One region of the Collinsella sp. wc0529 genome, then DNA from elsewhere that is predicted to be linked to it. Evidence: riboswitches for the same ligand, from Rfam matches in the RefSeq annotation. Region 1 holds a riboswitch; the other holds the start of a gene.

Region 1 (7,628 bases):
TGACGCCGCCGCCCACCACGATGGGCACGGGGCTTGCCGCGTGGAGTGCGGCCAGATCCTCAAAGCTTTTGGTGATGATGGAGCCATCGGCTGCGCGTCCGCAATCGCGTTTGGTCTCGGTCTCGTGGAGCGGGCCGATGCCCAGGTAGTCGACCAGGCTCATGTCGGCGGTCTTGACGTACTCGAGCATCTCCTCGCAGCGTGCCGAAAGGCCCACGATGGCATCGGGGCCCAGAAGCTTGCGGCAGACCTCGACGGGAATATCACTCTGGCCCACGTGCACGCCGTCGACAGCAATACCCTGCTCGCGCGCGGCGAGTACGCAGTCCAGGCGGTCGTCGATTAACAGGGCGACCTGACCGGTCTTGCCAGCCTGTGCGATTGCCTGCGCGGCGTCGCCGGTCAGTGCGATGATCTCGCGGGCGCTTGCCACCTTGGAGCGCACCTGGATGCAGGTAAAGCCTGCGTCGAGCGCCTGGGCCACCACATCGCCCACGGGACGTCCCAGCGTGTTTTCGGGGCCGAGTACTAGATAGGCCGAGATATCAAGGTTGTCGCGGATGCTCATCGTGCTTCCTCCTGCTTTTTGATCTGTGCTTCCATGCGCTCGAGTTTGCCGGTCATGGTGTCGGTAAATCCGGGTCGAATATCGGCTTTGAGCACGACTTCGGTGCGGATGCCCTTGCTCGCCAACACAAAGGTTGCGTCGCGCACGACCTGCATGACCTCGTCCCAGTCGCCCTCGATCTCGGTGAACATCGAGGTGGTGTGGTTGGGAAGGCCACTCTCGCGAATGACGCGCACGACCTCGGCGACCTCGGCGGACAGTTCATCGCCGGTGCCGCACGGGGCGATGGCCACGGCGACGAGTGTGTTCATGCCGGCATTGGTTGCGGGCTCGGACATGGCTTATGCCTCCTCGAGCTCGAGTTGGTTATCGGCAATATCCTGGGCGGTCGCGCGGTAGAGCTCGTCGATAAAGGCGACCTTAAAGCTTGCCGGGGCATCGGCGACAGCGGCGGCACGCGTGCCGGCAACGTTGTAGACGGCGGTGCCGCAGATGGCTGCCGTAAACGGATCGGCAGCGCAGGCGTACACAGCCAGCACGCCACCCTGCGAGCAGCCGCAGCCGGTGATCTTGGACATGAGCGGACTGCCGCCGTGGGACTTGGCCACCGTCGTGCCGTCGGTAATCAGGTCGACTTCGCCCGAGACCACTACGGCTCCGCCGGTGTAGCGGGCGAGCGCCACAGCGGCATCGCGGGCGGCGTCGACCGTGTCGGTGGTATCGACACCGCGCACGCGGCTCAGATCAGCTGCCTCGCCCTCAAGACCCCACAGGCCGGCGAGTGCGATGATCTCGGAGGCGTTGCCGCGCACGATGGCAGGCTTGTACTGCTTGAGCTCGTTTACCAGCTGGGTTCGCAGGCTACCGATGCCCAGGCCCACCGGATCGAGCACCCAGGGCTTGCCGGCGTCGTGTGCCGCCTTGGCCGCGCGGGGAATCGTCTGCTCGTAGATGGGGAAGAGCGTGCCCATGTTGAGATAGATGGCGCCGCCGCCGGCAACGAGCGCCTCGCCCTCGTCGGGCAGATAGACCATGGCGGCCGAACCGCCCACGGCGAGCTGAGCATTGGCGACAAAGTCGATCGTCACCGTGTTGGTGATGGAGCCGGCCATCGGATTGGTGGCGCGAATCTCCTCCACGGCCTTGACCACATTTTGCTTAAGCTGTTCCGAATCAATCACTGCACATGCCTCCTTGGCATAGAAAAGGGGCGCTGTGCATAGACAGCGCCCCTGTAAAGGCGGCATGCTCCCTACGCCAGCATTAACTGACAGGTTCAAAGGATTGGGCCCCATGCCCTCTCAGCCTTGTGGTTTGCACCGCCGGCACTCCCGCATCGAATCTGTTGTTCCCTATACTAGCGCACCTGCCAAAAAGGGACAGGTTTATTTTGGCAGGTCGTTACAATAGGTAGGACCGATACGAATGGGGGCCTTATGATTAAACTTGTGCTGACCGATATGGACGATACGCTGATTCCAGCCGGGCATGACGGCGCCAGCGACTACGCCATCGAGGGCATTCATGCCATGCAGGCGGCGGGTCTGCACTTTGGCCCGGTTTCGGGTCGCCAGCCGTCCGCGATGGGCTGGATGTTCCGCAATTGCGTCGAGTGCTTCTCGACCGGCGCGTTCTGCAACGGCCAGGTAATGTTTGTCGACGGTCAGGCGGTCGCTTCGCGCGCGACCGACAACGCCGCCCTTATGCGTTTGGCTGACTACTTGGAGCAGGAGACCGACGATACGTATCTGAAGGTCTACAGCCTGGGTGATGACTTTTGGAATAACGATGCCTACTGCGTGACGAGCGATCCCGAGCGCGTACGCCGCGCCATGGAGTCGGGCGGCAACGCGTGGCTCAAGGGCGAAGAGGCCCCGTGCCGTCCCGTCGTCGATGATGCGCCGGTGTTTAAGGCGAATATTTGGAGTGCCCGTTCACGTGAGGAGCTCGTGGAGCTACGCGAGCGCGTTGCCGCTGAGGTGCCGGAACTCTCGCTTGTGTTTCCCAACAATCGAGTGCGCCTGCTTGACATCCTTCCGGCCGGTTGGGACAAGGGCTGCGCTGCACTGGAGCTGGCGCGCGCTTTGGGCCTGACGACCGATGAGGTGGCCGTATTTGGCGATTCCGATAACGATCTGCCCATGATCGATGCCGTTCCCAACTCCGTTGCAGTCGCCAATGCCAACGAGGCCGTCACGGCTGCCGCGCGCTGGCATATCGGCGCTGCGGCAGACGATGCGGTTGCCGGGGCTCTGCATCAGATTGCCGCCTGCGCCGCGACGGGGGAGATGCCGCCGTTTATGCGTCAGATGGATGCGACGGGTTTCGACGTCACGAACGTCTAGGGAGAAAGCCATGAAGCTTCAGCAGCTCAGGTATGTCGTCAAAGTTGCCGAATGCGGCAGCATCACCGAGGCCTCGCGCCGGCTCTTTGTGTCGCAGCCTTCGATTACCGCATCAATCCGCGATCTCGAAAACGAGATGGGCGTGCACATCTTTGAGCGCACCAACAAGGGCGTCATTGTGTCCGAGGAAGGCGAGACCTTCTTGGGCTACGCGCGCCAGGTGCTCGACCAGGCCGACCTGCTCGAGGGCAAGTACAAGGGCGCGTCCGAGCAGGTGCCGCACTTTAGTGTGAGCTGTCAGCATTATTCCTTTGCCGTTAATGCGTTTGTCGATGTGATCCGTGAGTTCGATGCCGCGCGCTACGACTTTACCCTGCGCGAGGAGCAGACTCACGAGATTATCGAGGACGTCGCGCATATGAAGAGCGAACTGGGCATCCTGTACTTATCCGAGCACAATCGCGAGGTTATCGAGCGCATGCTGGCGGCCAACGAGCTCGTGTTCGAAGGACTATTCTGCGCCACGCCACACGTCTTTGTGTGTGCCGACCATCCGCTGGCGGGCCGCTCCAGCGTGACGCTCGAGGACCTGGAGGACTATCCCTTCCTGTCCTACGAGCAGGGCAGCTACAACTCGTTTTACTATTCCGAGGAACTGACCTCGACGTTTGAGCGCCGCAAGAATATCCGCGTGCGCGACCGTGCGACACTGTTCAACCTGGCCATGGGCCTCAACGGCTACACGGTGTGTTCGGGTGTGATCAGCCATGAGCTTAACGGTCCCGGCATCATCTCGATTCCGCTTGATGTAGACGAGTACATGGAGATTGGCATCATCACGCGCAAGAACACGACACTTACGCGCTACGGGCAGGCCTATATCGACGCGATTCGCCAGCATATCTAGGCTGCTGTGCTCCGCGCGGGTCAAATCTCTTTATGGCAGTCCAGACTGATATAGGAAACGTCTATATCAAACTGATATAAACGTATATTTTACGATGTCCATATGAGCGCTCATACTCTGTCCCAGTAAAGCAACCAATGCAAAGGGAGATATCTATGAGCACTTCAATTCAACCGAACGCGCCGTTTCGCGCCGATATCGTCGGCAGCTTTCTTCGTCCGCAGGCCGTAAAGGACGCCCGCGCTGCCTATGCGGCAGGCACGCTTGATGCCGAGGGGCTTAAGGCCGTCGAGGACGATGCCATTCGCGATTTGGTGGCAAAGCAGAAGGCCGCCGGTCTGCAGGTCATCACCGATGGCGAGTTTCGCCGCAGTTACTGGCACCTCGACTTTATGTGGGGGCTCAACGGCATTGAACGCCGTACCTCGCGTACGGGCTATATGTTCCACGACGAGGAGACCACGGCCGATACCGCCGTGGTAACCGGTCCCATTAGCGGCGAGAACCACCCATTCGTCGAGCACTTTAAGTTTGTCAAGGCGCTTGAGGGGGAGGGTCAGGTCGCACGTCAAACCATTCCGGCGCCGATCCAGACGTTCTCTGAGGTCACGCTCGATCGCTGCGACGGCCAGCAGGAGAGCCTGCGCGCTGTCTATAAGACCGATGAGGAGCTTGCCGACGCCATTGCAGCCGCTTATCGCACGGTGATCGCCGACCTGTACGCTGCAGGCTGCCGCAACATCCAGTTTGATGACTGCACCTGGGGCATCTATTGCGATACCGACTTTGTGTCCAAGACCGGAATGAGCCCGGTTGATCTGCAAAAGGTGAGTGAGCTGGGCGTGGCGCTCAACAACGCCGCCATCGAGGGCAAGCCCGACGACCTGGTCATTAACACGCACGTGTGCCGTGGTAACTACCACTCTACCTATGCCTTTGAGGGCGGTTACGATCCCATCGCGCCGTACCTGTTTGCGCATGAGAATGTCGATGCGTTCTATCTGGAGTTCGACACGCCGCGCGCCGGCGGTTTTGAGCCGCTCAAGTACGTTGCCCCGGGCAAGAAGGTCGTGCTGGGCTTGGTAACCACCAAGGCGGCAGAGCTCGAGAACGAGGATGCCATCGTCGAGCGTATCCGCGAAGCTGCAAAGTACGTGCCGCTCGAGAACCTGTATCTGTCGCCCCAGTGCGGCTTTGCCAGCTGCGAGATTGGCAACAAGCTGACCGAGGACGGACAATGGGCAAAGATCGCGCTGGTCAAGCGCGTTGCCGAGCGCGTTTGGCAATAGCGGTAACGTTCGCAGGTGACGGCGCGTGCGAGACATGGCGCATCGCGTACAATGGTTCGGATCGTATCGTTCGGGCAGGTAATCCGCTATGCCCGATCGCCCCTCCATTCGAAAGGACATCCATGTCCCAATCCTCGACGCCCGCTGTCGCCGATGCCATCTACGATGCGTCGTCGCTTGGCCGACCGCGCATGTTCCTGCTCGGCCTGCAGCATCTATTTGCCATGTTCGGCGCCACGGTGTTGGTGCCCGTGCTCACCGGCCTCTCGGTCTCGGCAACGCTGTTGTTTGCCGGCTTGGGCACGCTGCTGTTCCACTTCTTGTCGCGTGGCAAGGTGCCGGCATTTTTGGGCTCATCGTTTGCCTTTATTGCCGGTTATGCCGCAATCGCGCCCAACGGCGAGACCGAGCTTTTGCCCTACGCCTGCCTGGGCGTAGCTTGTGCCGGTCTGCTCTATCCGGTGCTGGCGGCGCTCTTCCGCGCGTTTGGCGCCAAGCGTGTCATGCGTTTCTTTCCGCCGGTGGTGACTGGCCCCATCGTCATTTCCATCGGCTTGATCCTGGCAAGTTCCGCTATTGCTAACTGCCAGACCAACTGGCTTGTGGCTGTCATTGGCGTTGCCGTTATCGTCATCTGCAACATCTGGGGCCGTGGCATGGTCAAGATCGTGCCGATTTTGCTGGGCGTTGTGGTGAGCTATGCCGTTGCGGCTGCGCTCGGCGAGGTTGATTTCTCGGGCGTTGCCGCCGCTCCGTGGGTCGGTCTGCCCATCGTGTGGGACAACACCGTGTTTGCACTCTTTGGGCCGCAGTTCGATAGCGGTCTTGCCACGACGGCCATCATCACCATCATGCCGCTGGCCTTCGCGACCATGATCGAGCATATCGGCGATATCTCTGCTATCGGTTCGACTTGCGAGCGCAACTACATTGCCGATCCCGGTCTGCATCGCACGCTGCTCGGCGACGGCCTTGCCACGATTCTGGCTTCGCTCTTTGGCGCTCCGGCCAACACTACGTATGGTGAGAACACCGGCGTGCTCGCCCTGACGCGCGTGTTCGACCCGCGCGTAATTCGAATTGCCGCGTGTTGCGCCATCGTGCTTTCGTTCTGCCCCAAGTTCGCGGCTGTCATTGCGGCCATGCCGGCGTGTGTGATCGGCGGTGTGTCGCTCGTGCTCTACGGCATGATCAGCGCTGTGGGCGTCCGCAACCTCATCGAGAACCAGGTCGATTTCCAGAACAACCGCAATGTGCTGGTGGCGGCTCTGGTGCTCGTGCTTTCGCTCGGCATTGCTTACAGCACCGCCAGTGCCATCGTGCTGGAGCTGGGCGGCGTGACCATTTCGCTGTCCGGCATTGCCGTGGGCTCACTGGTGGGCATTGTGCTCAACGCCATCCTGCCGGGTAACGACTTTGAGTTTGATGTCTCCGAGCTTGAGGAGGCTGCTGAGTAGCAGCTGCGTTCAGCTAAAACAAGATATGGTGCCCATGCGTATATGCGTGTGGGCACCATTTTTAATGTGTCAGTATCCAGTGGATGCCGCGGGCCATGCGTAAGTCGGTTTGGGCAAAGTGATTGCCGGGGTTGAGCTCCAGCGTTGTTGGAATGCCGCGCTCGACGAGCAACACTTCCATCGCGCGTGTGTCGTCGAGTACATGCCGCATCATGCGGTTGGGCGTCTTGGTTTCCTTTTTGCCGAGTGACAGGTAGACGGCTTGCGGGCTGCCGGCAAAAGGGGCCGTGCTGGCACGGTCGACAAAGTCGGGAAACCATAGCGACCCCGATGCGCTCGCGGCGCGGTCAAAGGCGTCGGTTTGCCAGAGGGACCAGAGTGCGAAGAGGCCCGCGAGCGAGTAACCGGCAATGCCGCGCCAGGTGGGCGGCTGAGGAAGCGACGACTCGACCTGGGGGATTATCTGATTCAGCAGCTCATCAAGAAAATCGGCAGCTTGGCCGCCGAAAGGCTCGGCATCGCGTACGGTCCCGTCGCATGCCCAGGGGCTCAGCTCGCGATTCCAATCGAGCCCGCCAATGGTGACGAGGGCGAATGGCGGACAGTCGAGCTCTCGGCAACACTTATAAACCTCGCTGCCGTCGCCCACGACCACAGGAAGGTAGATGACAGGCGCGCTTTCCGTATGATTCGAATAAACGGTTATCTGCTTTTGATGCGCTTCCATGACGGGCTTCTCTCAGTGTTGTGATATCGGCAGCCCCAATTGTCGCACGCCAGCGTATGCCGGTTGGGCTAGACCAAAGACAATCTCGTGCATCCCCTGCGGACGCATATGGAAAACGCCACCGCCGGAGGGGAGCTCGGCGGTGACGTTGTTAAACGGTGCTGGGGCTCGGGGCCTTCGCGGGAGCTGCCATGTGCGCAGAGGCGTCTAAGAACGCTTACGGCTCGCCATGGTGCCTGCGGCGATAGCGGCTGTTCCCGCAAGGACGGTTGCCACGATGGCCGCACCCGAGGTGTCGCCGGTTGCCGCGAGCACGCCGGTAGTCTTGGCTTTCG
Region 2 (7,628 bases), 410 kb from region 1:
GCAGTTTTTGAGCGAGAACAAGACCGAGCGCCTGTGCGTCAAGACCGGCATCAAGATGGCCGAGGAGGCGGGATACGTCGACCTGGAGACCGTGATCGCCGAAGGCCGCGAGCTCAAGGCAGGCGACAAGGTGTACGCCGCCAATCACGGCAAGGACCTTATGCTCGTCAACCTGGGCAACGCCCCGCTCGAGCAGGGCTTTAACATCCTGGGCGCCCACGTGGACTCGCCGCGCCTAGACCTTAAGCAGAACCCCGCCTTCGAGGCCGGCGACATGGCCTACCTCGACACGCACTACTACGGTGGCGTCAAGAGCTACCACTGGGTGGCCTCCCCGCTCGCACTCGTGGGCGTCATCTGCAAAAAGGACGGTACCACCGTCGACATCAATATCGGCGACAAGGCGGACGACCCGGTCTTTACCATCTCCGACCTGCTGATCCACCTCTCGAGCGAGCAGATGTCCAAACCTGCCAAGGACGCCGTCGATGCCGAGATTCTCGACGTGATCGTGGGCGGCCGTCCCGTCAAGTTCGATGAGGACGACAAGGACGCCCCCAAGGAGCCCGTCAAGCAGATGTTCCTGGACATCCTCAAGGAGCAGTACGGCGTCGAGGAGGAGGACTTCCTCTCCGCCGAGATCGAGGTCGTGCCCGCCGGCCCCGCCCGCGACATGGGCCTCGACCGTTCCATGATTCTGGGCTATGGTCACGACGACCGCGTCTGCGCTTACCCCTCCATGCTCGCCCAGATCAATGTGGCCAATGTCGAGCGCACGAGCATCACGCTCATCGTCGACAAAGAGGAGATCGGTTCCGTGGGTGCCACCGGCATGACGAGCCGCTTCTTCGAGAACACCGTCGCCGAGATCATGACGCTCGCCGGCGAGGGTAGCCCGCTGGCCCTGCGCCGCGCGCTCGCCCGCAGCCGCATGCTCTCCTCTGACGTGTCCGCCGGCTTCGACCCGGGCTATGCCGCCAAGTTCGAGACCAAGAACGCCGCCTTTATGGGTCGCGGCCTGTGCTTTAACAAGTACACGGGCAGCCGCGGCAAGGGCGGCTCCAACGACGCCGATGCCGAGTATGTGGCCCTCGTCCGCGACATCATGGACAAGGCAGGCGTGGATTTCCAGACCTGTGAGCTCGGCCGCGTCAACGCAGGTGGCGGCGGCACCATCGCCTACATCATGGCCAAGTACGGCATGAATGTCATCGACTCCGGCGTTGCCGTTCTGTCCATGCACGCCCTATGGGAGGTCGCCAACAAGGCCGATATCTACGAGGCCTACCGCGGCTACAAGGCCTTCCTCGAGCGCGCCTAACAAACCCTCGTAAAGCGCCCCAAACCAGCCCTTTATAACTTGCGGTGAAATACGGATTCATCAGGCCTTCCAACAGGAAAAGCGTTCCGCATTTCACCGCAACTTTTTAACGGGAGGAGGATTCCGTGCTACAGGTCGTCATTTCGCCCGCCAAACAGATGCGGACAGCTCAAGATGCCTTTGACGTTTGGGGCATACCGCCTTTTGCACACCAGACGGCCCGGCTTCATCAGACACTGCTGGGCATCGAACGCGAGGATGGCGCGGCAGGCCTTCAGGCCCTTTGGAACGTGAGCGACAGGCTGCTTGCAACGTGCCTGGATACGCTTCACGAATTTATGCCCGTCCTGAGCGATGCCGACCTCGCCGATCCCGATATCGCGCGTCGAATCTCCCCCGCCGTAATGTCCTACCACGGCATCCAATACCAAAGCATGGCGCCCGAGGTCATGGATGCCGCACAGCTCGACTGGCTGCAAAACCATCTCTGGATTCTCTCGGGACTCTACGGATGCGTGCGCCCCTTCCACGGCGTGTCGCCCTATCGGCTCGAAATGGGGGCGAAGCTCTCCGTCGACGGTGCTCGCGATCTCTATGCCTTCTGGGGGAATCGACTTGCGCAGGCAATTGCGCCGGCCGGTTCTAACACCACTATCGTCAACCTTGCCAGCGTGGAATACGCCAAAGCCGTCCTGCCCCATGCTGCACAGGATACAACGGTTATCACCTGCGTTTTTGGCGAAGGCGTCCGCAACGATAAGCCCGTCCAGCAATCGACCGCCAGCAAAAAGGCACGCGGTTCGATGGTCCGCTGGATGGCGGAAAACAAGGTCAAGGACGCCGCCGGTCTTACCGAGTTCAACCTTGGCTACCGCTATGTCCCCGAGCTCTCGTCCCCAGACAGCCTGGTCTTCATCAACGAGCAGGCATTCTAGAAGCCTGTCACTAGCGCCGAACTCCACCTCGGCATGCTTTCATGACATTCGGTAAACACTCCGCTATTCTGCTAGACCGTCGGCCTTTGCAATCCCGTTTGTCGAACCGTCCTGATAGACAATCTTGACGTGCTCAACCTCGGACACCGCAACACCCGTCGGAGGCTCCAAACGCCATTCCGTCAGGGCGATATCCATGGTCGTGGGCACATCTCCTTGATCTTTAAGCTTCACCGTGAGCGTTTTGAGCGTCGCATCATACGTCACGCGTTCGATTTCCTCACCAGGAATAGACCCACCGCTCAGCTGCAATTGCACAAACTCGTCGCGCGAATACCAATAGTCGCCCGGCGCGGCGAGCGTATTGGCATTACCGCCAGTACTCCTCACCGTCATAATCGGTAGGCTATCATCAGCCTCGAACTCCCATGCAGCGCCGCCGCGACCGCCAAACGTCCAGATACAAAAGGCAATCACCAACACGGCAAGCACCGCAAAACCAATCGCGACAAGGCCATGGTGCGCACGGCTTTCCGCGGCCGATACATCCCATTGTGTCTCTCGATATAGATGCTTGTCTTCCATGTACGCCTCCCCACAGGCACGCTCGTTAGGCCAATCGTACCCATTCGAGCTATACTTGAGCCCACCACATAAACGGGGAGCTTGCAGGACAAGACGGCAGGCTGAGACTGGGCGCGCCCGCCCTGACCCGCAAACCTGATATGGGTAATGCCAACGAAGGGAGCCGTGCCAATGAGCACACAGACAGAGCCCAAGCTCGTCACGCAAATCGACTTTGCCCGCGCCGGACAGATCACACCGCAGATGAAGGAGGTCGCCGAGCGCGAGCATCGCGACCCCGAGTACATCCGTGAGCGCGTGGCAGACGGCCGCATCGCCATTCCCGCCAACATCGTGCACATCAAAAAGGGCATGCGCGCCTTTGGCGTCGGCGAGGGCCTGTCCACCAAGGTCAACGTCAACCTGGGCATCTCGGGCGACAAGGCCGATGCCGCCGAGGAATGGAAGAAGGTCAAGATCGCTGAGGACTTTGGCGCCGACGCCATCATGGACCTCTCCAACTCGGGCAAGACGCGCCAGTTCCGCCAGCAGCTCATCGACGAGACGCCGCTCATGGTAGGCACCGTCCCCATGTACGACGCCATCGGCTACATGGAAAAGCCGCTGGTCAAGCTCACCAAGGACGACCTGTTCGAAGTCGTGCGCGCGCACGCCGAGGACGGCGTGGACTTTATGACCATCCACTGCGGCATTAACAAGTCGGTCACCAAGACCTTTAAGGAGACCGGCCGTCTCATGAACATCGTGAGCCGCGGCGGCTCGCTGCTGTTTGGCTGGATGGAGGTCACCGGCAACGAGAACCCCTTCTATGAGTTCTACGACGAGCTGCTCGAAATCTGCCATGAGTACGACGTGACGATTTCGCTCGGCGACTCCTGCCGCCCGGGCTGCCTCTACGACTCCAACGACGCCACCGAGACCGCCGAGATGATTGAGCTCGGCAAGTTGTGCAAGCGCGCCTGGGCCGCCGGCGTCCAGGTCATGGTCGAGGGCCCGGGTCACATGGCGCTCGACGAGATCGCCGCCAACATGAAACTGCAGAAGCGCCTGTGCCACAACGCCCCGTTCTATGTGCTCGGGCCGCTGGTGACCGATATCGGCGTGGGCTACGACCACATCACCGCAGCCATCGGCGGCGCTATCTCCGCCAGCTCCGGCGCCGACTTCCTGTGCTACGTGACGCCGGCCGAGCACCTATGCCTGCCTAACGCCCAGGATGTGCTCGACGGCCTCATGGCCACCAAGATTGCCGCACACGCCGCCGACATCGCCAAGAAGGTGCCGCACGCCCGCGACATGGACGACAAGATGGGCCAGGCACGCCGCAAGCTCGACTGGGACGCCATGTGGAAGTGCGCTCTCGACCCGGTCACCGGTAAGAAGCGCTACGAGGAATCCCCCGCCGCCACCGAGGGTACTTGCACCATGTGCGGCAAGATGTGCGCCGTCCGCACCGTTAACAAGGTGTTCGAAGGCACGACGATCGACCTCGGCATGGAGGACTAACTCGTCGCCGGAGCCGCAATCGGTAACAAGGTGTTCGTCAATTGTTGACGTGTGAACATTTGCTTGCGTTTGCGTAAAGATTGCACTACCCGCCCGGGTTCGGCATACAGCCGGCCCGGGCACTTTATAATGCAGGCAGAAGACCCATTTGAATCCGACCGAACAAGGGAGCGAACATGGATCGCAGTAAGGTACCCGCCGTTCTATCCATCGCAGGATCAGATTCCAGCGGTGGTGCCGGCATTCAGGCCGACATCAAGACCATCACGGCGCACCGTCTGTATGCCGAGACGGCCATCACAGCCATAACCGCACAAAACACGCTCGGTGTCACCGCCGTGCAAAACATCTCCCCGGATATTGTCGCGGCGCAAATCGATGCCGTTTTTGACGATATCCGCCCCAGTGCCGTCAAGATCGGCATGGTTTCCTCTGCCGAGATTATCGAGGTTATCGCCGACCGCCTGAGTGCCTGGGACGCACAAAATATCGTCGTCGACCCCGTCATGGTCGCCACCTCGGGCGCTCGTCTGATCGCAGAGGACGCCGCCGAAGCGCTTACACGCCGCCTGTTCCCCCTGGCGACCGTCATCACGCCCAATATTCCCGAGGCCATGGCGCTGCTCGATTACGAGGTCGATTCCGAGCGCACGCAGCAAAATGCCGCCATGCTCCTCACCTACCGCTTTGGGTGCGCGTCTCTCGTTAAGGGCGGGCATTTTGTCAACGAGGCCAACGATGTGCTAGCAGAGCCCGCACCGCTCGATGACGAGGGCAACCACCTGGGCGATCCGCTCACCACGTGGTTCCGCCACAAGCGCATCGAGACCGGCAACACGCATGGTACCGGCTGCACGCTTTCGTCCGCCATCGCCTGCGCGCTGGCCCAGGGCATGGATCTTGCCGATGCCGTCAACGCCGGCAAGGCCTACCTAACGGGCGCTCTCGCCGCCGGCTTTGACATGGGCAAAGGCTCCGGCCCCGTTAACCATATGTGGCAATATTAAGACTCGCAGTTCAAAACCACCGCAAAGGGGACAGGCACCTTTGCGGTGGTTCCCACAAACATCTCGATCCATAGCAATTAGAGTCCATTTTTCGGCCCACCTCTTACAGATTGAGACATTCAAATTCCGCTCAGAAGATAATCTCGATCTGTAACAGTAACTCGGCAAAATCGACCCTAGATGTTACAGATCGAGACAAACGACCGATATCGACCTAAATAATCTTAGTCTGTAACATCTAGCCCGTTTTCGGCCTTACAACTGTTACAGATCAAGACAAATCAACGAAACAAGCCACCGCAAGGAGAACTATTGTGGTGGTTTGGGGCCGTGCTACTCACCGAGCATCTCTTGGAGCTTGGCCGCCACGGCGTGACCCAGGCTCTCATGGCTTTCGGGCATCATATGCAGATAGTCGATATCGCCCGGCTCGGCAAACTCCGCTGCATTCAAAAAGTCGCAGCCAAACTGCTCGGCTACGTGCGCATAGTATTCAGCAAAATGCTCCGAGGCCTCGACGGAACGCTCGTCAAAATCGGTCATATATACATCGGCGATCTGCGGCTTGATCTTGATAGGAGCCATCAGCAGAATGCGCGGACAAGGCGCAGCGTCGGTCCACGGAAACGCGCGGACGGCGCGAATCAGCGCCATGGCGCCACGGGCGATATCGGCAGCTGTCACGTTAAAGACCGTCTTGCAGTCGTTGGTGCCCAGCATGATCACAATGGCGTCCAGTGGCTTATGGGCCTCGAGCAGCATCGGCAGCGCGCGGATGCCGTTAAGATTGGTGTCCAGATGGCACATGTCGTCGCGTACCGTCGTGCGGCCGTTGAGGCCTTCTTCAATTACATGCCAGCCCTCGCCTAAGTCACGTTGGGCCACGCCGCACCAGCGCACATCCCGCGCATAGCGCACCGCGGTGCCGTCGCGCATGCCCGCCGGATCGTAACCATAGGTGTTGCTGTCGCCAAAGCATAGAACGTTTTTCATCGTAAGCCCCTCGCTCAGTAAAAAGCCGACGGGAGCAGCCCTCCCGCCGGCTCGACCCATCTGTCAGCACGTACCGATTACAGGTACTTGCGCCAATCGTCCTCGTTCTCATCATCCTCGGTAGCAGCCTGGGCCTGCTCGGCGGCGCGAGCTGCCGCAGCGCGAGCGGCAACCTGGGCATAGGACTCCTCGTTGCGCTCGGGGAAGTTTGCCAGCACGTGCTCGAACTTGGCAAAATCCTCATCCCAGCGCGTAGAAGGCACGGCAAAGAAGACTTGCTTGACCTTAAAGTCGCCCGACGCGAGCTCCTTGCGGAAGAGCTCGGCCACGGCCTCGGCGTCAAAGCCGTTGTTGTCGCAGCCCCAAGCGCCCAGTACGAGCTTCTCGCGACCCAGCTCGTCGCAGATGGCAAGCACAAAGCGAATGCGGTCGCGCAGGGCATCCAGCAGAGCATCGTCGCTCACGCGATACTCCTGGCGGGCGCGCTTAACGTTGGGCGCGGCGGCCACGATCACGTCGGCGTATGCATGCACGTGGTTGCGATCGAAGCGCACCGCAGGCACCACCAGCGCACGGTTTCGGTAAAGCTCGCAGTTGATGTTGCGGCGACGGTTCTCGCCGTACCATTTGCGCTGCTTATCGAGAACGTTGTACAGATACGAATCGGCGCACAGCGTGGCCTCCTGGCCCAGATAACCCTGAATATAGCCACCGCCCGGATTGGTGAACGAGGCAAAGGCGAGCACGGCCATGTCGCAGAACTGCGCATAGCCACGACCGTTGTCCAAGATGGCCTGCGTGGCGGAGGCATCGAGCACGGTGACCTCAGGCAGGGACGCAGCAGGCTCCTCAGCAGGCGCGGACTCAGCTTCGGCGATTTCCTCGGCAGGCTCCTCGACGGGCTCAGGAGCTGCCTCGGTCTCGGGCGCTGCCTCGCTCTCGGGTGCCGCCTCGGTCTCGGCAGCCTCCGCGCCCTCGACGTCCTCGGCAACCTGTTCTTCAGCGGCCACAGCAGTCTGAACCTTGGCCTTCATCGCCGCGACAAAGCCGGCAGGCATACCGTCAAACTCGCGAACACCGGCAAGCGAACGCTCGATATCCTTGGCGCACGCTTCGGACACAGTTGACACGTGACGCTCGGCGGCCTTGGCACGGGCCTCGCGCTTGGGATTGGGCTGACCCGCTCGGTTGGACCTGCGGTTACGGTTCCTGTTGTCGACGTCTGCCATACGTGGCCACCTTTCCTGTCGCTGCCGCTATCGGCTTTTCCCATCCATGATA

Evidence for each region. A riboswitch is a leader RNA that binds a small molecule or an ion and turns the genes downstream of it on or off. The one in region 1 is predicted to bind thiamine pyrophosphate.
Region 2: it holds a riboswitch for thiamine pyrophosphate, as region 1 does, so the genes downstream of both, thiC (phosphomethylpyrimidine synthase ThiC) here and thiM (hydroxyethylthiazole kinase) in region 1, are expected to answer to the same signal.

The regions. Positions count from the first base shown of each region.
Region 1 is NZ_JBJXBO010000002.1:448,203-455,830, forward strand. Features, by position in the region: gene ACKUTP_RS08585 (thiamine phosphate synthase) at 1-568, opposite strand, end outside; gene ACKUTP_RS08590 (MTH1187 family thiamine-binding protein) at 565-906, opposite strand; gene thiM (hydroxyethylthiazole kinase) at 910-1,749, opposite strand; TPP riboswitch at 1,801-1,911, opposite strand; gene ACKUTP_RS08600 (HAD-IIB family hydrolase) at 2,005-2,913, shown strand; gene ACKUTP_RS08605 (LysR family transcriptional regulator) at 2,924-3,820, shown strand; gene ACKUTP_RS08610 (5-methyltetrahydropteroyltriglutamate--homocysteine S-methyltransferase) at 3,976-5,109, shown strand; gene ACKUTP_RS08615 (uracil-xanthine permease family protein) at 5,232-6,566, shown strand; gene ACKUTP_RS08620 (alpha/beta hydrolase) at 6,628-7,293, opposite strand; gene ACKUTP_RS08625 (hypothetical protein) at 7,501-7,628, opposite strand, start outside.
Region 2 is NZ_JBJXBO010000002.1:40,857-48,484, reverse strand. Features, by position in the region: gene ACKUTP_RS06810 (aminopeptidase) at 1-1,321, shown strand, start outside; gene ACKUTP_RS06805 (YaaA family protein) at 1,447-2,256, shown strand; gene ACKUTP_RS06800 (hypothetical protein) at 2,320-2,841, opposite strand; TPP riboswitch at 2,905-3,020, shown strand; gene thiC (phosphomethylpyrimidine synthase ThiC) at 3,013-4,347, shown strand; gene thiD (bifunctional hydroxymethylpyrimidine kinase/phosphomethylpyrimidine kinase) at 4,524-5,354, shown strand; gene ACKUTP_RS06785 (SGNH/GDSL hydrolase family protein) at 5,688-6,347, opposite strand; gene ACKUTP_RS06780 (TIGR02452 family protein) at 6,425-7,576, opposite strand.